DNA from 2 places in the Peptacetobacter sp. AB845 genome. Region 1 is predicted to be linked to the other one. Evidence: riboswitches for the same ligand, from Rfam matches in the RefSeq annotation. Region 1 holds a riboswitch; the other holds the start of a gene.
What was found. A riboswitch is a leader RNA that binds a small molecule or an ion and turns the genes downstream of it on or off. The one in region 1 is predicted to bind S-adenosylmethionine.

Region 1 (10,511 bases):
TAAAAGAAGATGTAACAGAAGATGAAATATCAGAAATAGTATCAAAATGGACTGGTATACCAGTTACAAAACTTCTTGAAGGAGAAAGAGAAAAACTTCTTAAACTAGAAGATGAATTACATAAAAGAGTAATAGGTCAGGATAAGGCTGTTACAGCAGTATCTGATGCGGTAATAAGAGCTAGAGCTGGACTAAAAGATGAAAATAAACCAATAGGTTCATTCATATTCTTAGGTCCTACAGGTGTTGGTAAAACAGAACTTGCTAAAACATTAGCTAGAAACTTATTCGACAGTGAGGACAATATAATCAGAATAGATATGTCTGAATACATGGAAAAACACTCAGTATCTAGATTAGTTGGTCCACCTCCAGGATATGTAGGATATGAAGAAGGAGGACAGCTAACAGAAGCTGTAAGAAGAAAACCATATTCAGTTATACTATTCGATGAAATAGAAAAAGCTCATGAAGATGTATTTAATATATTCTTACAGATATTAGATGATGGTAGACTTACAGACAACAAAGGTAAAACAGTTGACTTCAAGAATACTATAATCATAATGACATCTAATATAGGTAGCCAGTACCTACTTGAATCAGGAGGAAATATAACTGAAGAAGTAAATGATGTTGTAATGAGCGAAATGAAACATAGATTTAAACCAGAATTCTTAAACAGAGTAGATGATATTATAATGTTCACTCCTCTAAATAGAGAAGAAATAAAACAGATAATAGATATATTCATGCAGGGATTAAGAAATAGATTAGCAGATAGAGAAATAAAAATAGAACTTACTGATGCAGCTAAAGAAGTTATGATAAATGAAGGTTATGATCCAGTATATGGAGCAAGACCATTAAAGAGATACATCAGTGGTACATTAGAAACTATGCTTGCTAAGAAACTTATCTCAGGCGAAATATACAATGGATCTACTGTTGTAATAGATGGACATGGAGAAAATATTGATATAACAGTTAAATAGGATTGCCCTCTTTTCAAGAACGTTTAGAGTTTTCTAAATAAGTTCAGAGAAATTAAATTAAATATATTGTGTAGACCAACTTAAAATGCTGTTGCAAAGATATTTTGGTGGATATCTTGCAGCAGCATTTTTATTATAAATTTTATTATAATAAAACACAATAAAACTGTATAAAAAAAATAATATATAAAAATAATAAGATAACTTTGAAAAAAATAAAAAATGATGTTAAAATTAAAACTACAAGAAAACGTTTCTTGTTGTAATTGGTTGTCCTCGTAATTCAATCAATTATAAAAAATAATAATCTGCGTGTAGAATGGGATGGTCTCTTAGAAACCCCATTCTTTTTTTGTAAAAAAATACCTATAAAAAATTATAATATACTGTTAAATTTTTTGAAAAAATGAATATGAAATAAAAAATTTATAAAGTTTTTCATAAAGCTAAGAAATTGAAATTTCAATAGATTGAATAAAGCAGAAAAATTTCATGTGGTGTTAATTTTCTGAAAACAGAAAAAACTATGAAAAAATGTATTGACAAATTTTCTAAAAAAATATATAGTATTAATCAAGATAGATGAACACAAAACATCGAATAGAAAAAATTAATAAGTAACGTCTTATCAAGAGAGGTGGAGGGACTGGCCCTGTGAAACCCGGCAACCGGTATATTTCAATATATACAGCGGTGCTAAATCCTGCAACTAGTAATAATCAGTTGATAGATGAGTATAAATCCGTACAGTAATGCCCGAGTTTTATACTCGGGCATTTTTTAATTTGATTGATGAGATGGAAGTAAGGAAAGGAAGGAAGATAATATGATTTCAGTAAAGAATGTTAATAAATTCTTTGGGGAAAAGCAAGTTCTGAAAGATGTGAATATTGAAATAAATGAAGGTGAGATTTTCGGAATTATAGGACACAGTGGTGCAGGAAAATCTACAATACTAAGATGTATGAATGGACTTGAACCTTATCAAGAAGGTAGTGTAAAAGTAGATGGTAAAGAGGTTAAAGACCTTAACGAAAAAGAAATGAGAGAGCTAAGAAAAGATTTAGGAATGATATTCCAGCATTTCTCATTACTAGAAAGAAAAACAGTATTTGAAAATGTAGCACTTCCTCTAGAATGCTTCGGATACTCAAAAGCAGAAAAAGAAAAAAGAGTAATGGAGCTTTTAGATTTAGTAGGATTAAAGGAAAGAAGAAATGATAAACCTAGAAATTTATCAGGAGGTCAGAAACAGAGAGTTGCAATAGCAAGAGCATTAGCACTTAATCCAAAGGTTCTATTATGTGACGAAGCAACATCAGCACTTGACCCAAATACAACTAAATCAATCCTTACTTTAATAGAAGATATAAATAAAAAGATGGGAATAACAGTAGTAGTTGTAACTCATCAGATGGAAGTTATAAAACAGATATGTGGAAGAATAGCAATAATGGAAAATGGACAGGTATTAGAAGTAGGAGAAACAGAAGAAATATTCCTAAAAAATACAGCAGGTCTTAGAAAATTACTTGGTGAAGAAAATATAGTTCTTCCAGAGGGAACAAATGTAAAAATACTATTCCCTAAAGACATATCAAATGATTCAATAATAACAAGTATGGCAAGAGAATTAGACATAGACGTATCTATAGTATTTGGTAGACTTGAGAAATTTAAGGACGATGTACTTGGATCTCTTATAATAAATGTACCAGATAAAAATGGAGAAGCGGTTAAAAAATTCTTAACTGATAAAGATATAAGATGGGAGGAAATAGAAAATGTCAATTAGCGATTTCTTAAGTAAATTATTCCTTGGAGCATTAGGGGAAACATTATATATGACATTGGTTCCTACAGTATTAGCAACAATCATAGGATTTGTGATGGCAGTTATACTAGTACTTACAAAACCAAACGGGTTAAGCCCAAACAAAACAGTAAACTCAATAGGGGGATTCATAGTAAATATTTTAAGAAGTTTCCCATTCATTATATTAATGATAGCAATGATACCTTTAACTAGAGTAATAGTAGGAACAAGTATAGGTGAAACAGCAGCAATCGTTCCAATAACAGTAGGTTCAGCACCATTTATAGCAAGAGTAATTGAAAGTGCTTTAAATGAAGTTGATGAAGGACTTATAGAAGCTGCAAGATCATTTGGAGCAACAAAATCTCAGATAATATGGAAGGTTATGGTAAAAGAAGCAATGCCTTCAATAATATCAGGTATAACACTTTCAATAATATCAATACTTGGATGTACAGCAATGGCAGGAGCTGTTGGAGCTGGAGGATTTGGTAAAGTAGCTATAGTTTATGGATACCAGAGCTTTGATAATAACGTAATGTTATACACAGTAGTAGCACTTGCAATATTAGTACAGATAATACAGTCATTAGGAAATGTAATATACAAAAAACTAAAATAATAAAACATAAAAATATAAAAAGAAAATAATAAAAACTAGGATAAATAGATTTAAAATATAGAGAAAATAAAATTTAAAACAATAGCCTATAACTCGAGGTATTCGAGATTATAAAAAATCCTTAGGTAGCTGCAGAACCTAAGGGTATACATCAAACTGAAAATAATCAGTAATTATAAAAATTATAAGGTAAAGAACTACAAATTTAGGAGGACAAAACAATGAAATTAAAAAAATTATTATCAGTAGCAATAGCATCAGTAATAGCATTATCAGTAGTAGGATGTGGATCAAAATCAGCAGAAGACGATAAAAAAATAGTAGTAGGAGCAACAGCTAACCCACATGCAGTAATTCTTAATGAAGCAGTAAAACCATTACTTGAAAAAGAAGGATATGAATTAGAAGTACAGGAATTCAGTGATTATGTACTACCAAATACAGCACTTGATGAAGGTTCATTAGATGCTAACTACTTCCAGCATATACCATACTTAGAAGAAACAGTTAAAGAAAAAGGATACAAATTAACTTACACATCAAAAGTTCATATAGAACCAATGGGTGTATACTCAAATGATTTAAAAGATTTAGCTAGCTTACCAGATGGAGCAAAAGTAGCTATACCTAACGACCCAACAAATGGATCAAGAGCATTAGAATTATTAGCTAAAAATGGAATAATCAAATTAGCAGATAAAGAATTAGTTACAAAAGTAGATATAACAGAAAATCCTAAAAATATAGAAGTAATAGATATGAATGCAGAACAGTTACCAACAGCTTTAGCAGATGTAGATGTAGCAGTTATAAACTCTAACTACGCTTTAGAAGCAGACCTTAACCCAACTAAAGATGCTATAGCATTAGAAGAATCAGATTCTCCATACGTTAATATATTAGCTTGTAGAGAAGACAACAAAGATAGCGAAAAAATAAAAGCATTATCAGAAGCTTTAAATAGTGAAGAAGTTAAAACATTCATAGAAGAAAAATTCAACGGAGCTATAATACCAGCTTTCTAATAAAGTAAACCAGATTAAACCATAAAGAAATATAAAGCATAAAAAAGATAAAAACAAAATAACTATAAGAAAATAAACAAGCCTTGTAAATGTCTTAAATAATAGATATATACAAGGCTTATTTTTTTATAACTAAAAGTTATTAAATATTTTAATGACACTAATAAAAAAATATTTTTAATATTACAATTTGTTTTTGATTAAGAAAAGTATATTCATAATAATAAAAGAGAAAACATTTTTACGGTTTTGTAAGTAAAAAATATGAGTTTAAATGGAAAAATTTGAATGTATACAAAAATTATTTCTATAATACATTGTTTTTTATCAGAAAAAAATATACAATAAAAGTATAAAGAAAACTTCTTGAAAATAAGGCGCAAGAGAATTTTCTAAATTTTTTGTCTACATAAAATTGTAGATAGAATAGGATAAAAAATAAATCTGTAGGGGTGAGCTTAATGAATAAAAATATAGGTGCTAAGATAAAAAGACTAAGAACACAGAAACAGATGACTCTTAAAGATATGAGTGAAAAAACAAATCTCTCAATAGGATTTTTATCTCAGCTTGAGAGAGGTCTTACAAGTGTAGCAACAGACTCGCTTGAAAAAATAGCAGATGTACTAGAAGTAGATTTAACTTATTTCTTTATGAAACCTAAAGAACATAAAAAAACAGTTATAAGAAGTTATGAAAAAGAGGTATTTGAAATAACAGATGGAAAATATATAAATTATCATCTATCTTCAAATTTAACTGATAAACTAATGTTCCCAAAATTAATAGAAATACTTCCTGGAACTGTAGAAAGTGATGGATTTAATTATTCTGGAGAGGAATTTATATATGTACTAGAAGGTATATTAACTTTAAAAATGGCAGAATCAGAAGTAGACTTATATCCAGGAGATTCAATACATTATTCATACAAGAATAAGGTTATGTTAAAGAATGGAGAAGACAGCAAGATAGTCAATCAGAATCATTCATTATTGAATAAAACTAATAAGGTAACAAAAATAATCATAGTAAGTGTTCCAAATCCTTACTTTGAAGAAGAGAAAAATAAATAATAGAATGATAGAAAGGGCATACACTGCATGGTGTATGTCTTTTTTATTTTTAAGGGAAAATAAGATTTATAAGTGAATTTTTATAATATATAAATAGTATTCTACTATTAATGCATTGTTAATGAAAAATATTATCAACTATTATTGAAAGTTATTGCAAAACAATTTCAATAATGATAGAATAATTACATTGTAAATGATACTTAATATCAATAACTATATAATATCATTTAATTGTAAATAGAAAGAAAGGAAATAAAAAATATTGAGTACTACACTATCAGGAATTGCCACGATAATATTTATTGGACTGATGGCGATATACCCACTAAGTAAGATTAAATTATTTGATTCTAAAAAAGAAAGAATTAAAAATAAAATATACTGCCAGCTTAAAAAGAATCATAATCTACTGGCAATTTTATTTTTATTATTATCATTAGCACATGGAATCATTGCAATAAAAAATGGAGCTACAGAAGGTATGATGTCTGGGAAAATAGCCTGGATGTTTATACTTTTAATGTCTATTCTAATAGTATTTAGAAAAATTAACAAAGAAAAATGGGCAACTTTACACAGATTATTTGCAGTTATATCAACGATTTTAATAATAATACACATAGGAGGAGTTTTGATATGAAGATATTATATATTGTTTTAGGATTTATAGCAATGATAATAGGCTCGATAGGAATAGTACTTCCTGTGCTACCTACAACACCATTTTTATTAGTGGCTGCGGTTTGCTTTGCTAAAGGAAGTAAAAAATTAGATGTTTGGTTTAAGAAAACAAAACTTTATAAAAATCATCTTGAGGACTTTGTAAATAACAGAGAAATGAAGATTAACACAAAGGTTTATATATTAGCATTTGCATCTATATTGCTTTTAGGAGCATTCTTTTCAATGAATAATATATACGGAAGAATGACAATTTTAGCTCTTATAGTATTTAAGTATTATTACTTTATATTTAAGGTTAAAACAGTTAGGGTATGATAAAATTTAAAGCCTAAAAAGTTAGATTGATAGGAGATTTAAGACTATGATGATAAATAAAAGACTTATAAATGAAATGGGGGATACTAAAAAATACATAAAACTACAGGTATTTTTACAGTGGATAGCATTAATATGTAACATAGTGATGGTATTCACACTGACAGGATTACTTCAAAAAGCTATAAATGGTGGAGTAGAGACAGGGGAAATAATAAAAACAGCTATTATATTTATTGTAGTTATGGCAATAAGACATGTTGTTATGTATAAATAATCAGTCTGTTCAGGGGAATCAAGTAAGGTTGTAAAGAAGAAGTTAAGACATATGATTTACGAAAAACTATTAAAAATAGGAGATAAATATCAGGAAAAGTTCTCAACTTCAGAGATACTGCAGGTATCTGCAGAAGGGGTTGAGCAGCTAGAAATATACTTTAGTAAGTATTTACCACAGTTATTTTATAGTTTATTGGCTCCTATGACATTATTTGTACTTGTATCATTTATGAGCTTAAAGACAGCATTTGGGCTGTTTATATGCGTTCCTCTTATACCAATCTCAATAATACGGATTCAGAAGTTTGCTAAGAAGTTACTTGCAAAATACTGGGGAAGCTATGTTCAGCTTGGAGACCATTTCTTAGATAATATGCAGGGACTTACAACACTTAAGGTATATAGGAGTGACGAATTCAAAAACGAGGAAATGAATGTGGATGCAGAAAACTTTAGAAGAATAACAATGAAAGTTCTTACAATGCAGCTAAACTCAGTTACATTGATGGACTTAATTGCATACGGAGGAAGTGCGTTAGGAGTTGTATTTGCAAGTTTAGAGTTTGTACAGGGAAATATAGAGTTTTCTCAGGCACTTGCGATAATACTTTTATCTGCTGAATTCTTTATACCACTTAGATTACTTGGATCATTCTTCCACATAGCTATGAACGGTATGGCTGCAAGCGAAAAAATGTTTAGACTTATAGATATGGAAGAAGATTCTATTGTAGAAAAAATAAATTCTACAAATGAAAGAGAAGATTTTAATTTAAAAGAAGAATCTTCTATGGACAAAAAGGTAGAGGATAAAGCGTATATATCCGGAGAAAATATAGAATTTGGATATGAAGAAGGTAAAAATGTTATAAAGGGAATATCATTTGAAATACCTAAAAACTCTTTTGTATCTATTGTAGGGGAATCTGGATGCGGAAAGAGTACTTTAGTTTCTATTTTAATGGGATACAACAAGATAAATTCTGGGAAATTATCTATAGAAAATAGAAATGCAGAGGAAATAAGTACAGATGAAAAGATGAAACTTATGACTATGGTTTCATTCCAAAATTATTTATTTAAAGGAACAGTTAGGGAAAATCTTCTTATGGGAAGAAATGATATAAGAGATGATAAATTATTGGATGCGTTAAAATCAGTAAACTTATACGAATTCTTCTCTACATTAGAAGGATTAGATACTAAGATTGCTGAGCAGGCGAGCAATTTATCAGGGGGACAGAGACAGAGACTTTGTATAGCTAGAGCATTACTTCACAATAGCGAGATATACATATTCGACGAGGCAACAAGTAATATAGATGTTGAAAGTGAAGAGATAATAGTTGATTTAATCAAGAAATTAAAAAGAGAAAAAACTGTTATACAGATTACACATCGTCTTGCAAATGTTGTAGAAAGTGATGAGATATACATGATGGATTCGGGAAATATTATAGAAAAAGGAACTCACAATGAGCTTATGGAAAGAAAAGGACAGTACGAAAAAATGTACACAGCTCAGAAAGAATTAGAATTATATACTAGAGAGGAGGCTATGTAATGGAGAGAAAAAGAAGTGGAATTCAGATAGTTATGCAGCTTATAGGGCTTGTTAAGCCTATGCTTCCCATAATGATAATGGCTATACTGCTTGGTGTAGTAGGATTTTTATGTGCCATATTTATAGCGATAATGGGTGGATATGGGCTACTTTCTGTAATTGGAGAGAGTAGTATAAGTTTAAAAACTGTGTTTATAGCTGTTGGAATTATGGCAGTTTTAAGAGGAGCGCTTAGATATGGAGAACAGGCTTCAAACCATTATATAGCATTCAAACTACTTGCTATAATCAGGGATAAAGTATTTAAAGCACTTAGAAAACTAGCTCCAGCAAAACTAGAAGGCAAGGACAAAGGAAATTTAATATCTATAATAACTAGTGATATAGAGCTTTTAGAAGTATTCTATGCACATACAATTTCACCTGTATGTATAGCATTTATCACTTGTCTTATAATGGTCGTATTCTTTGCTCAGTACAGTGTAATTGCTGCACTTATTGCACTTGTGGCTTATGTATCTGTAGGTGCAATACTTCCAATGATAACTAGCAATATGGGGAAAAAAGCCGGAAGCACATATAGAGGACGGTTTGGTGAGATAAACACATATCTATTAGATAGTATAAGAGGACTTAGAGAAGTAATTCAGTATGGATATGGAAAAGATAGAATTGAAGAAATAGACAGACAGAGCGACTACTTAGCAGAATTAAACGATGATTTAAAGAAATGCGAAGGTAGTTCAAGAGGAAATTGTGATAGTTTGATAATAGGATTTTCTTTAATTATGCTATTAACTTGTGTATATCTAAATTCAAAAGGAATGATTAGCAATGAAGGAACTGTGATATGCACTATAGGGCTACTTGGATCTTTTGGGCCGGTTACAGCACTTAGCAATCTTGCAAATAATCTTCTTCACACATTTGCTAGTGGAGATAGAATATTAAACATACTTGAGGAAACTCCTTTAATAGAAGAAGTTGAAGGAAATGAAAGTATGTCTATCGCAGGAAAATTAAATGAAAGCAATTCAAAATTAATTGAATGTAAAAATGTAAACTTTGCATACAATACAAATCCAGATGAAGTTATTTTAGATAATGTTAGTATGAATATTGCAAAGGGAGAGATTGTAGGAATTTCTGGGAAGAGTGGTTCTGGAAAATCTACACTGCTTAAACTTATGATGAGATTCTTTGATACATCATCAGGGGAGATAAATATATCTGGAACAAATATAAAAGATTGGAATACTAGCGATTTAAGGGATTCTGAAAGTTATGTAATACAAGATACATATTTATTTGTAGATAGTATAAAGAATAATGTAAAGCTTGCCAATTTAAATGCGTCTGATGAAGATGTGATAGAGGCTTGTAAGAAGGCTAATATACATGAGTTTATTGAAAGTCTTCCAAATGGATATGACACTATAATAGGTGAAGGACATCATCAGCTTTCTGGTGGGGAAAGACAGAGAATAGGTATAGCTAGAGCATTTTTACACGATAGCGACATTATTCTGCTAGATGAGCCTACTAGTAATTTAGATAGTTTAAATGAAGGAGCTATTTTAAAGGTGTTAAATGAAGAAAGAGAGAAAAAGACGATTGTAATTGTATCTCATAGAAAATCTACAATGAAAATTGCAGATAGAGTAATAAATATGAATAATGGAAGAGCATCATAAATCAAAAGGACAAGATAATAACTACTCTGTGCTCCAGGGCTTCAGTGCCTCACACATCTATGTAACACATTTAGAAGATGTGAGGCACTTGCAGCATTGTCGCTTTAGAGTAGTTATTAATCTTGTCCTTAGTTTGTTTTTATGATTTAAAATGGTATGATATATTAAAGTTAGTCAATATGTCATACCATTTATTTTTCGTCAATTGACATAAGTAAATGTGTAAGCTAAGATTAAATTGAATATTACATCATAAAAAATTATATGCAATGGAGGAAAGAGTTGTTAAATATAGTAATTTGTGAAAATGATATAAATGATCAAGAGTTTATAAATAAAAATGTGATTAAAATATTAGATGATTTAAAAATAGAATATGAAATAAAAATATATAATTCTGGAGAGAATTTAATAGAATCCTATAATAACGATACAGAT
Region 2 (10,511 bases), 1.1 Mb from region 1:
TTGCTAGCAGGTATGGAAGGGGTTCTAGATGAATTCCAGTTCCATCAGCCTCTAGTGGCATGTACATTAATAGGATTAGTAAGTGGACATTTAACTGAGGGTGTTATCCTTGGTGGTTCATTACAGATGATAGCTCTTGGATGGGCAAACGTTGGTGCAGCAGTTGCACCAGATGCTGCTTTAGCATCAGTTGCTTCTGCAATAATAATGGTATTAGGTTTAAATGGTGGAACTACTAATGTTCAGACTGCAATATCTACTTCTATAGCAGTTGCTATACCACTATCAGTAGCAGGTTTATTCTTAACTATGATAGTTCGTACATTATCTATACCAATAGTTCATTTCATGGATGCTGCTGCTGAAGAAGCAAACATGAGAAAAATGGAAATGTGGCACATAATAGCTATATTACTTCAGGGTGTAAGAATAGCTATACCAGCTGCAGCTTTATGTTTCGTACCAGCATCAGTTGTAACAGGTGCATTAAACTCAATGCCTGAATGGTTAGCAACAGGTATGACAATCGGTGGTGGAATGGTTGCCGCTGTTGGGTATGCAATGGTTATAAACATGATGTCAACAAAAGAAACATGGCCATTCTTCGCTCTAGGATTTGTTCTAGCTGCTATAAACCAGTTAACACTTATAGCTCTTGGTGTAATAGGTGTATCTTTAGCTCTATTATACTTAGGACTAAAAGAAAGTGCTGGAAACGGCGGTAATGGAAATGGTGGTTCTGGAGATCCACTTGGCGATATATTAAATGAATATTAATCTTGAAGGAGGAAAAGAAAAATGGCAGAAAGAAAATCATTAACTAAAAAAGATCGTATGTCTGTTGCTTGGCGTCATCAGTTCCTTCAGGGTTCTTGGAACTATGAACGTATGCAGAATGGTGGATGGTGTTATTCAATGATACCAGCTATCAAAAAATTATATACAAATAAAGAAGACCAGATTGCTGCTTTAAAAAGACACATGGAATTCTACAATACACATCCTTACGTATCAGCTCCAGTTATAGGGGTTACATTAGCACTTGAAGAAGAAAGAGCTAATGGTGCTGAAGTTAACGACCAGGCAATACAGGGTGTTAAAGTTGGTATGATGGGACCTCTAGCAGGGGTTGGTGACCCAGTATTCTGGTTCACTCTAAGACCAATACTTGGAGCATTAGGTGCTTCATTAGCATTAGGTGGAAACATAGTTGGTCCACTAATATTCTTCTTAGCATGGAACATAATCCGTATGGCTTTCTTATGGTACACTCAGGAATTCGGATACAAAGTTGGTAACTCAATAGCACAGGATTTATCTGGTGGATTATTAGGAAAAATAACTCAGGGAGCTTCAATACTTGGTATGTTCATAATAGGTTCTCTAGTTCAGCGTTGGGTAAGTATATCATTTACTCCAATAGTTTCTCAGGTTACACAGTCTGAAGGTGCTTACATAGATTGGGCTAGCTTACCAGCTGGAACAGAAGGTATAAAACAGGCACTTACAATGTATAACTCATTAGGTGGAAATGCTCTAGATGTAGTTAAAACTACTACATTACAGGGTAACTTAGACCAGTTAATACCTGGACTTGCAGCTTTATTATTAACATTATTATGCTGTAAGTTATTAAAGAAAAATGTATCTCCAATAGTAATAATCATAGCATTATTCATAGTTGGTATAGGTGCTCACTTATTAGGTATAATGTAATTAAATATTTTCAAATATATTTAAAGGAAAAGCTCAGTTATCTGAGCTTTTTCTTTAAATATAAGATTTTTTAGGAGGGTGTTTTATGGCTCAATCAATGAATACAAAGGTAGACTATACAGTACCTGCGACATCATTCTTAGGTTTAACTAGCTACGGAAATGTAATGATTGGTGATAAAGCGTTTGAATTCTATAATGAAAAAAATGTAAATGATTATATTCAGATTCCTTGGACAGAGGTAGATCATGTATTAGGTTCTGTAAGTTTTCGTGGAAAATGGATATCTCGTTTTGCAATAGTTACAAAAGAAAATGGAACATACAGCTTTTCTACAAGAGATAATAAAGCTACTTTAAGAGCTGTAAATAAATATATAGAATCAGACAAATTACTAAAATCCTTAACTTTCTTCCAGGTAATTGGGCGTGGGTTAAAGAGATTATTTAGAATAAAAGACAAAAATGAAAAATAAAGAAATAAATTAGAGTGTATGAAAATACACTTTTTTTTATGTTTAAAAGTATGATTTTGTATAAAAATAATATCATGAAAATTAAACATATATATTAATATAAAAATCTATATAAATAATTACACATCAAATATACAAGGAATATAAGTATTACTTATAAAAAACTAAAGTAAAATTTTATTTATTAAAACTATACATAGATAGTATAATATAGTTATTAACTATAAGTTAAAAAAAGTAAAAACATAAAAAAAGCTTTTTATATGGTATAATGAAAACAAGAACTCATATCAACTAAGGAAGGTAGGGATACACAATGAAATTAAACAAAAAATTTAAAGTTCTAGCAATAGGTGCAGCATTAGTATTATCTATAGGTGCTGTTGGATGCAGCAAACAGGAAGAAGCACCAAAAGAAGAAGCTAAACAGGAACAGGCTAAAGCAGAAGTTAAAACTATAAAAGGTGATGAAGTAGTAGAAGCAATGAAAGATGCTAATACTGTAGTAATAGATGCTAGAGATGCTTCTGAATACGAAGCTGGACATATAAAAGGAGCATTAAATGTTTTTGTAGACGAAGCTGAATCTAAACTTGGTGATCTTGAACAGTACAAAGACAAAAAAGTAATAGTATACTGCAACTCTGGTAAAAAATCAGGAAAATTAGCACAGTTATTAGTAGACAACGGATTTACTGATGTTTCTAATGCAGATGGTGTTAAACAGTATGAATATGAATTAGTTCAAGGGAAAGAAGAACCTAAAGCAGAAAAAGCAGAAGTTAAAACTATGAAAGGTGATGAAGTAGTAGAAGCAATGAAAGATACTGCTAACACTGTAGTAATAGATGCAAGAGATGCTAAAGACTTCGCAAAAGGACATATAGATGGTGCTATAAATGTATTCGTTGATGAAGCTAAAGATAAATTAGGTGAATTAGAACAGTACAAAGACAAAAAAGTAATAGTATACTGCAACTCAGGAAATAAGAGTGGAAAATTAGCACAGTTCTTAGTGGACAATGGATTTACAGATGTTTACAATGCAGACGGTGTTAAACAGTACGAATACGCTTTAGTTAAAGGTGAATAATTAAAATAAAATAATAGATTGTTTTTTAGAAAAGACTGTATTTATAAAAATACAGTCTTTTTTTTGTTATTCTCTTCATAAAGTTTACATAAAGTGATATAATTGATAAGGTCTGAAAAATTTGGTTTAAAAAATAAATGATTAAATGATTCAAATTTTTCGATTAATTCGACTAATTAAAAAAAGTTACAAACTATGGTATAGTAATGAAATTTTTAGAGAATTATTATATAATAAAGAATACGATAAAAATAAATATAAAAACATATTTAAAAATGTATTCAATATATATAGAGAGATAAATATAAAAATATAAGCGATAGATAGAATAGATAAAAAAAGATAGATAGCTAATTTTAAATAGAGAAATAAGTTAGAGGAGAAAATAATATGCCAAAAATAATCGTTAAAAAAAGTGCACCTTTAAGAGGTACAGTTAAAATAGACGGAGCAAAAAATGCCGTATTACCAATAATAGCAGCAACATTACTTGCAGATGGAAAATCAGTATTAAAGGGTGTTCCAAATCTTAGAGACGTTCATGTTATATCAGATCTTTTAAGACATCTAGGAGCTGAGGTAACATATGAAGGAACAACTTTAACAGTAGATGCTAGCAATATAACAACTTGTGAAGCACCATACGAATTAGTAAGAAAAATGAGAGCTTCATTCTTAGTAATGGGTCCTTTACTTGCTAGATTTAATCATACAAAAATATCTATGCCAGGAGGATGTGCTATAGGAACAAGACCAATAGACTTACATCTAAAAGGATTTAAATCACTAGGAGCAGAAGTAGAAATAGATCATGGATTCGTTGAAGCGAAGACAGAAAAATTAACAGGAAATAAATTATACCTTGATTTCCCATCAGTAGGAGCTACAGAAAACATAATGATGGCTGCAGCATTAGCAGAAGGAACAACTATAATAGAAAATGCAGCAGAAGAGCCAGAAATAGTAGACTTAGCTAACTTCTTAAATGAAATGGGAGCAAACGTTAAAGGTGCAGGAACAAATACAATAAAAATAAAAGGTGTTGAATCTTTAAAAGGTGCTGAACACACAGTAATACCTGATAGAATAGAAGCAGCTACTTATATGGTTGCAGCAGCTATGACAAAAGGTGATATAACTGTGGAAAACGTACTTATGGAACACTTAAAACCAATAATAGCGAAATTAAGAGAAACTGGATGTGAAATAATCGAAATGGAAAATGCGGTTAGAGTAATAGGACCAGAAGTATTAAAACCAATAGATATAAAAACACTTCCACATCCTGGATTCCCAACAGATGTTCAGGCACAGTTTATGGCAATGCTTACAATAGCTAATGGTACAGCAGTTGTTATAGAAACTGTATTTGAAAATAGATTTATGCACGTTGCTGAATTTAACAGAATGGGAGCAGACATAAAAATAGAAGGAAGAAGTGCAATAGTAAATGGAGTTGACAAATTATACGGAGCTAAAGTTAATGCAACTGATTTAAGAGCTGGTGCAGCACTTATATTATGTGGACTTATAGCAGAAGGTGAAACTCAGATAGGTGAAATATACCACATACAGAGAGGTTACGTGGATATAGACAAAAAAATAAGAGCTTTAGGTGGAAATATAGAAATAGTAGAATAGTATTTTGATTTGATAATATACCTAAGGTTTATTAATGATGCACAAAATAATAAATATACAAGATAATAATAAATTGAAATGTGATATAATGTAATTGTGAGATTGAAACAATTAAAAAGATTTAGAGAAAAAGAATATTTATAACAAAGGAGTTTTTGAAATGGCAAAAGTATCTGGTGTTGATATAGGAATAGATTTAGGAACAGCTAATGTTTTAGTATACGTAAGTGGAAAAGGAATAGTACTTGAAGAACCTTCAGTAGTTGCAATAGATAACAAAACAAATGAAATACTTGCAGTTGGTCAGGAAGCTAAAAAAATGATAGGTAGAACACCTGCAAATATATCAGCTATAAGACCTCTTAGAGATGGTGTTATATCTGACTACAATACAACTGAAAAAATGTTAAAACATTTTGTTGAACAGATAGTTGAGAAAAAAGGATTCGGAAAATTTGTAATGCCTAGAATAATGGTATGTGTACCAACAGGAGTTACAGAAGTTGAAAAAAGAGCAGTTGAAGATGCTACAAAACAGGCAGGAGCTAGAGAAGTTTATGTTATAGAAGAACCAATAGCTGCTGCAATAGGAGCTGGAATAGAAATAGGTGAACCAAGCGGAAATATGATAATAGACATCGGTGGTGGTACTGTCGATATAGCTGTAATATCTCTTGGTGGAGCTGTTGTAAGTGACTCTATAAAAATGGGTGGAGACAAATTCGACGATGCAATAACAAAATATATGAAAAAACAGCACAACCTTATAATAGGTGAAAGAACAGCTGAAAAAGTTAAAATAGAAATAGGAAGTGCTTTCAAAAGAGAAGAAGAAAAATTCATGAAAGTAACAGGAAGAAACCAGATAACAGGTCTTCCATGTACTGTTGAAATAAGCTCAGCTGAAACATTAGAAGCTTTAGATGAATGTGTAGAACAGATAGTTGTTACTACTCACTCTGTACTTGAAAAAACACCACCTGAATTAGCTGCAGATATAAGTGAATCTGGAATAGTTATGACTGGTGGAGGATCATTATTATATGGATTAGACAAAAAAATAGAACAGAGAACAGGAATAAAAGTTAAAATAGCTGACAATCCTTTATCTTGTGTTGCAACAGGTACTGGTGCTGCATTAGGATCATTAGATATATTAAAAACTGGTGGTTCTTTCAAATCAATGCCATCAGAAGAAAAATAATAGAGTATAAATAATCAAATATTAGAAAGACTAAGGATTTATTTAAAGTCCTTAGTCTTTAATAAATAGAGTAATTGGGAGAATATTATGTTAAATATAGACCAGATAAAAGAGATAATACCTCATAGATATCCATTTCTTTTAGTAGATAAAGTAGTTGAGCTTGAAGAAGGAAAAAGAGCTGTTGGTATAAAAAATGTAACAGCTAATGAGCCGTTTTTCCAGGGTCATTTCCCAGAATATCCACTAATGCCAGGTGTTTTAATAATAGAAGCAATGGCACAGGTTGGGGCAGTTGCTATGATGTCTCTTGAAGAAAATAAGGGTAAATTAGGAGTATTTGCAGGTATAGATAAAGTGAGATTTAAAAGAGAAGTAAGACCTGGAGATACACTAAGAATGGAAGTTGAGATGAAGGCTTTAAAAAGAAATATAGGAAAAGCAGATGCCGCAGCTTATGTTGACGGTGAATTAGTGTGCAAAGGTGAGCTAATGTTTGCACTTACAGAAAAATAAATTTATGCAAAAATAATAATTTGTTTTTTAGTTTGAAATTTATATTGACAAAATATATAATCTATTATAAAATTAGATACGTTGAAAAAATAGACAATCTTGATTACCTTATCAAGAGAGGCTGAGGGACAGGCCCGATGAAGCCCGGCAACCACCCACAATGGGAAGAGGTGCTAATTCCTACAGGATTTATCCTGAAAGATGAGGTTATGTTAATTAGTTACGTATAATTAACCTCTTCTTTTAGTGAAGAGGTTTTTTTATTATGAAAAATCTTTTGCTATATGAAGCAACAAGAAATTAAACAATACCCAGTGTAAGAAAGTAATAAGAAATAAATTTTTGGAGAAATCCAATGGGAAAAATCCATTATAGGAAGATTCGAGAATATAAAAGGTAATTTCAAAGAAAAGGGAGGACAGAAAAAATGGCAAGACATTTATTTACATCAGAATCAGTAACTGAAGGACATCCAGATAAAATCTGTGACCAGATATCAGACTCAATATTAGATGCATTACTTGAAACAGATCCAAAATCAAGAGTTGCATGTGAAACTACAGTAACAACAGGATTAGTATTAGTAGCAGGGGAAATAAGTACATCAGCATACGTTGATATACCAAAATTAGTTAGAGAAACAGTAAAAGAAATAGGATACACAAGAGCTAAATTCGGATTTGACTGCGATACTTGTGCGGTTATAACATCTATAGATGAACAGTCAGGCGATATAGCAATGGGTGTTGACGAAGGATTAGAAAGTAAATCAGGAGAAGTAACTGAAGAAGAAATAGAAAAAGTAGGAGCAGGAGACCAGGGTATAATGTTCGGATTCGCTTGTAACGAAACTCCAGAGCTTATGCCATTACCAATATCTTTAGCTCATAAATTATCAAGAAGATTAACAGAAGTTAGAAAATCTGGACTTCTTGACTACTTAAGACCAGACGGAAAAACTCAGGTAACAGTAGAATACGAAGACAACAAACCAGTTAGAGTTCATACAATATTAATATCTACTCAGCACAGTGAAGATGTAACAACTGAACAGATAAAAGCAGATTTAATAGAACATGTTATAAAAGCTGTTATACCAGCAGAACTTCTTGATGAAGAAACATTATACTATGTAAACCCAACAGGTAGATTCGTTGTAGGTGGACCACAGGGAGATACAGGACTTACAGGAAGAAAAATAATAATAGATACTTACGGTGGATACTCTAGACACGGTGGTGGAGCATTCTCTGGAAAAGACCCAACAAAAGTTGATAGATCTGCAGCTTATGCAGCAAGATATGTTGCTAAAAATATAGTAGCAGCTGGACTTGCTGATAAATGTGAAATAGAATTATCATACGCTATAGGTATAGCTAGACCTTTATCTATATTCGTTGATACATTTGGAACTGGAAAAGTTTCTGAAGAAAAACTAGTAGAACTAGTAAACAAACACTTCGACTTAAGACCAGGAGCAATAATAAGAGATTTAGATCTTCTAAGACCAATATACAAACAGTGTGCAGCTTACGGACACTTTGGTAGAACTGATATAGATCTTCCATGGGAAAGAACTGACAAAGCTGAAATACTTAGAAAAGAAGCTCTAGGCGAATAATAAAATCTAAAAAATTAACTAGAATTTTTATATGCATACACTTTTCATTTGATGAGTGTATGCATTTTTTTTGTAAAATATATTATTATAAATATAGAAATATTTGAATAGAGGTGGATTTTGTGGGTAAATCTTGGACAGTAGAAGAGATAAGAAAAGAAATGAAAAAGATGGATAAAATTCTTGGGAAAAAAGGCTCAGAGCTTCCTATAAAAATAAATAAGAGAATGACTAGAAGTCTTGGAATGTATAAATTCAAAATAGAAGATAAAAAAATAATACCTATTTGTTTTGAATTTGCTCCAAAGACAGTATCTGGGGAATTTGACGAAAAGACAGTTATTGGAATAATTAGACATGAATACGCACATTATGCTGCTAATGATATTCATAAAGAAGCGTGTGGACATGATAGAAGGTTTAAAAGTATATGTGAATTAATAGGAGCTCCAGGAAATGCTGTTATGAAAAAGAGATAAATCTATGTATCTTAAAACGAACTTATGTTTGAAAAAAACTTGTACAATTAGTATAATTAATCTTATATGCAGTGAAAATATAACATAGGGGGTGAAAAAGTGGAGAGAATAGAGGGATTGATAACCGATATAGTATTTCAAAATGAGGACAATGGATACACAATTGCAAAACTTACGAATGAAGATGGAGAAATTTCTGTTGTAGGGTGTATGCCAACTCTTTCTGTAGGAGAAACTGTCGAAGTTGAAGGTAAATGGGGAAGACATAAAGTATATGGAAATCAGTTTGAAGTTAGTAATTTTGTACCAGTTACACCGACATCTATTGAAGGAATTAGGGTATACTTGGCATCTGGAATGATTAAAGGTATCGGTGAAAAAATGGCAAATAAAATAATAGATAAATTTGGTGTTGATACACTAGATGTAATCCAAAATGCTCCAGAAAGACTTCAAGAAATAGATGGAATAGGAAAAAAGAAAGTTGCTCAGATTGTAGAAAGCTATGAAGAGGATAGAGAGCTTAGAAAGATAATTCTTGAATTGGCTCCATTTGGAATAACCCCAAATCTGTGTTTAAAAATATATAAAAAATACAACAATAGGGCTATGAAGCTAATAAAATCCAATCCATATAGGCTTGCAGAGGATATTAGAGGAATAGGGTTTAAAATAGCAGATAACCTAGCTCAAAAGATAGGTATAGATAGAGATTCTAAGGATAGAATTTGTCAGGGGATAATCTATGTGTTGAAAAATGCACTTGGAGAAGGACATACATTTTTACCAGAAAATGTTGTAGAAAAAGAAGCAGTAAAACTTTTAGGAGTAGATGTAGAAAAAATAGATGACTGTCTATTGGATTTGGCATATGCTCAAAAGATTAAGCTAGATAAAGTTGGAGATTTTCTACTTGTATACCTTATGAACTATTATCTTGCTGAAAATGGAGTGTGCAAGAAACTTATAGAGCTTGCAACTTTTGATTTTAAAAAAGATAAAAAAATAGACATAAATATTGAAATAGAAACTGTAGAAAAAGAAGAAGGAATAAAACTAGCTAATAGACAGAGAGAGGCTGTTACAGAGGCTCTACAGAGTGGTGTGAGTGTTATCACAGGTGGGCCAGGTACAGGAAAAACAACCACTATAAATACTATAATAAAGATATTTAAGCGTCAAAAGAAGGAAGTAGTACTTGCAGCGCCAACAGGACGTGCAGCAAAGAGAATGAGTGAAACATCAAATGAAGAGGCTAAGACAATACACAGACTTCTTGAGATGGGATATTCTACAAACGATGACTTGGTATTCTTTAAAAATGAAGATGAGCCTATAAAAGCAGATGTAATAATAGTAGATGAGGCATCTATGATAGATATTTTACTGATGTTTAGTCTTGTAAATGCTATAAAACCTGGAACGAGATTTATAATTGTTGGAGATAGCGACCAGTTGCCTTCAGTAGGGGCTGGAAATGTGCTTAGGGACATAATAGATTCTCAAGTTATTAAAGTTGTAAGACTAGATGAGATATTTAGACAGGCTCAGGAAAGTATGATAATAGTTAATGCACATAAGATAAACAATGGAGAAGCTCCGTATTTAAATGTAAAAAATAAAGACTTTTTCTTCTTAAATGCAGCTACAAATGAGGAAATAATGAACACTATAATAGGGCTTGTAGAAACTAGATTACCTAAGTTCTATAATGTAGACCCATTGGATGACATACAGATATTAAGCCCTATGAGAAAAGGAGATAT

Region 2: another riboswitch for S-adenosylmethionine. It lies ahead of metK (methionine adenosyltransferase); the one in region 1 lies ahead of ACK2WO_RS09425 (methionine ABC transporter ATP-binding protein).

The regions. Positions count from the first base shown of each region.
Region 1 is NZ_CP180001.1:1,988,007-1,998,517, reverse strand. It holds gene clpB (ATP-dependent chaperone ClpB) at 1-995, shown strand, start outside; SAM riboswitch class I at 1,618-1,732, shown strand; gene ACK2WO_RS09425 (methionine ABC transporter ATP-binding protein) at 1,822-2,790, shown strand; gene ACK2WO_RS09420 (methionine ABC transporter permease) at 2,780-3,433, shown strand; gene ACK2WO_RS09415 (MetQ/NlpA family ABC transporter substrate-binding protein) at 3,655-4,458, shown strand; gene ACK2WO_RS09410 (helix-turn-helix domain-containing protein) at 4,920-5,534, shown strand; gene ACK2WO_RS09405 (hypothetical protein) at 5,800-6,177, shown strand; gene ACK2WO_RS09400 (YbaN family protein) at 6,174-6,536, shown strand; gene ACK2WO_RS09395 (hypothetical protein) at 6,583-6,813, shown strand; gene ACK2WO_RS09390 (ABC transporter ATP-binding protein/permease) at 6,865-8,379, shown strand; gene ACK2WO_RS09385 (amino acid ABC transporter ATP-binding/permease protein) at 8,379-10,073, shown strand; gene ACK2WO_RS09380 (LytR/AlgR family response regulator transcription factor) at 10,356-10,511, shown strand, end outside.
Region 2 is NZ_CP180001.1:586,691-597,201, forward strand. It holds gene ACK2WO_RS03075 (PTS mannose/fructose/sorbose transporter subunit IIC) at 1-777, shown strand, start outside; gene ACK2WO_RS03080 (mannose/fructose/sorbose PTS transporter subunit IID) at 799-1,716, shown strand; gene ACK2WO_RS03085 (DUF956 family protein) at 1,802-2,191, shown strand; gene ACK2WO_RS03090 (rhodanese-like domain-containing protein) at 2,508-3,284, shown strand; gene murA (UDP-N-acetylglucosamine 1-carboxyvinyltransferase) at 3,675-4,925, shown strand; gene ACK2WO_RS03100 (rod shape-determining protein MreB) at 5,086-6,129, shown strand; gene fabZ (3-hydroxyacyl-ACP dehydratase FabZ) at 6,217-6,645, shown strand; SAM riboswitch class I at 6,751-6,853, shown strand; gene metK (methionine adenosyltransferase) at 7,073-8,266, shown strand; gene ACK2WO_RS03115 (SprT-like domain-containing protein) at 8,389-8,745, shown strand; gene ACK2WO_RS03120 (ATP-dependent RecD-like DNA helicase) at 8,845-10,511, shown strand, end outside.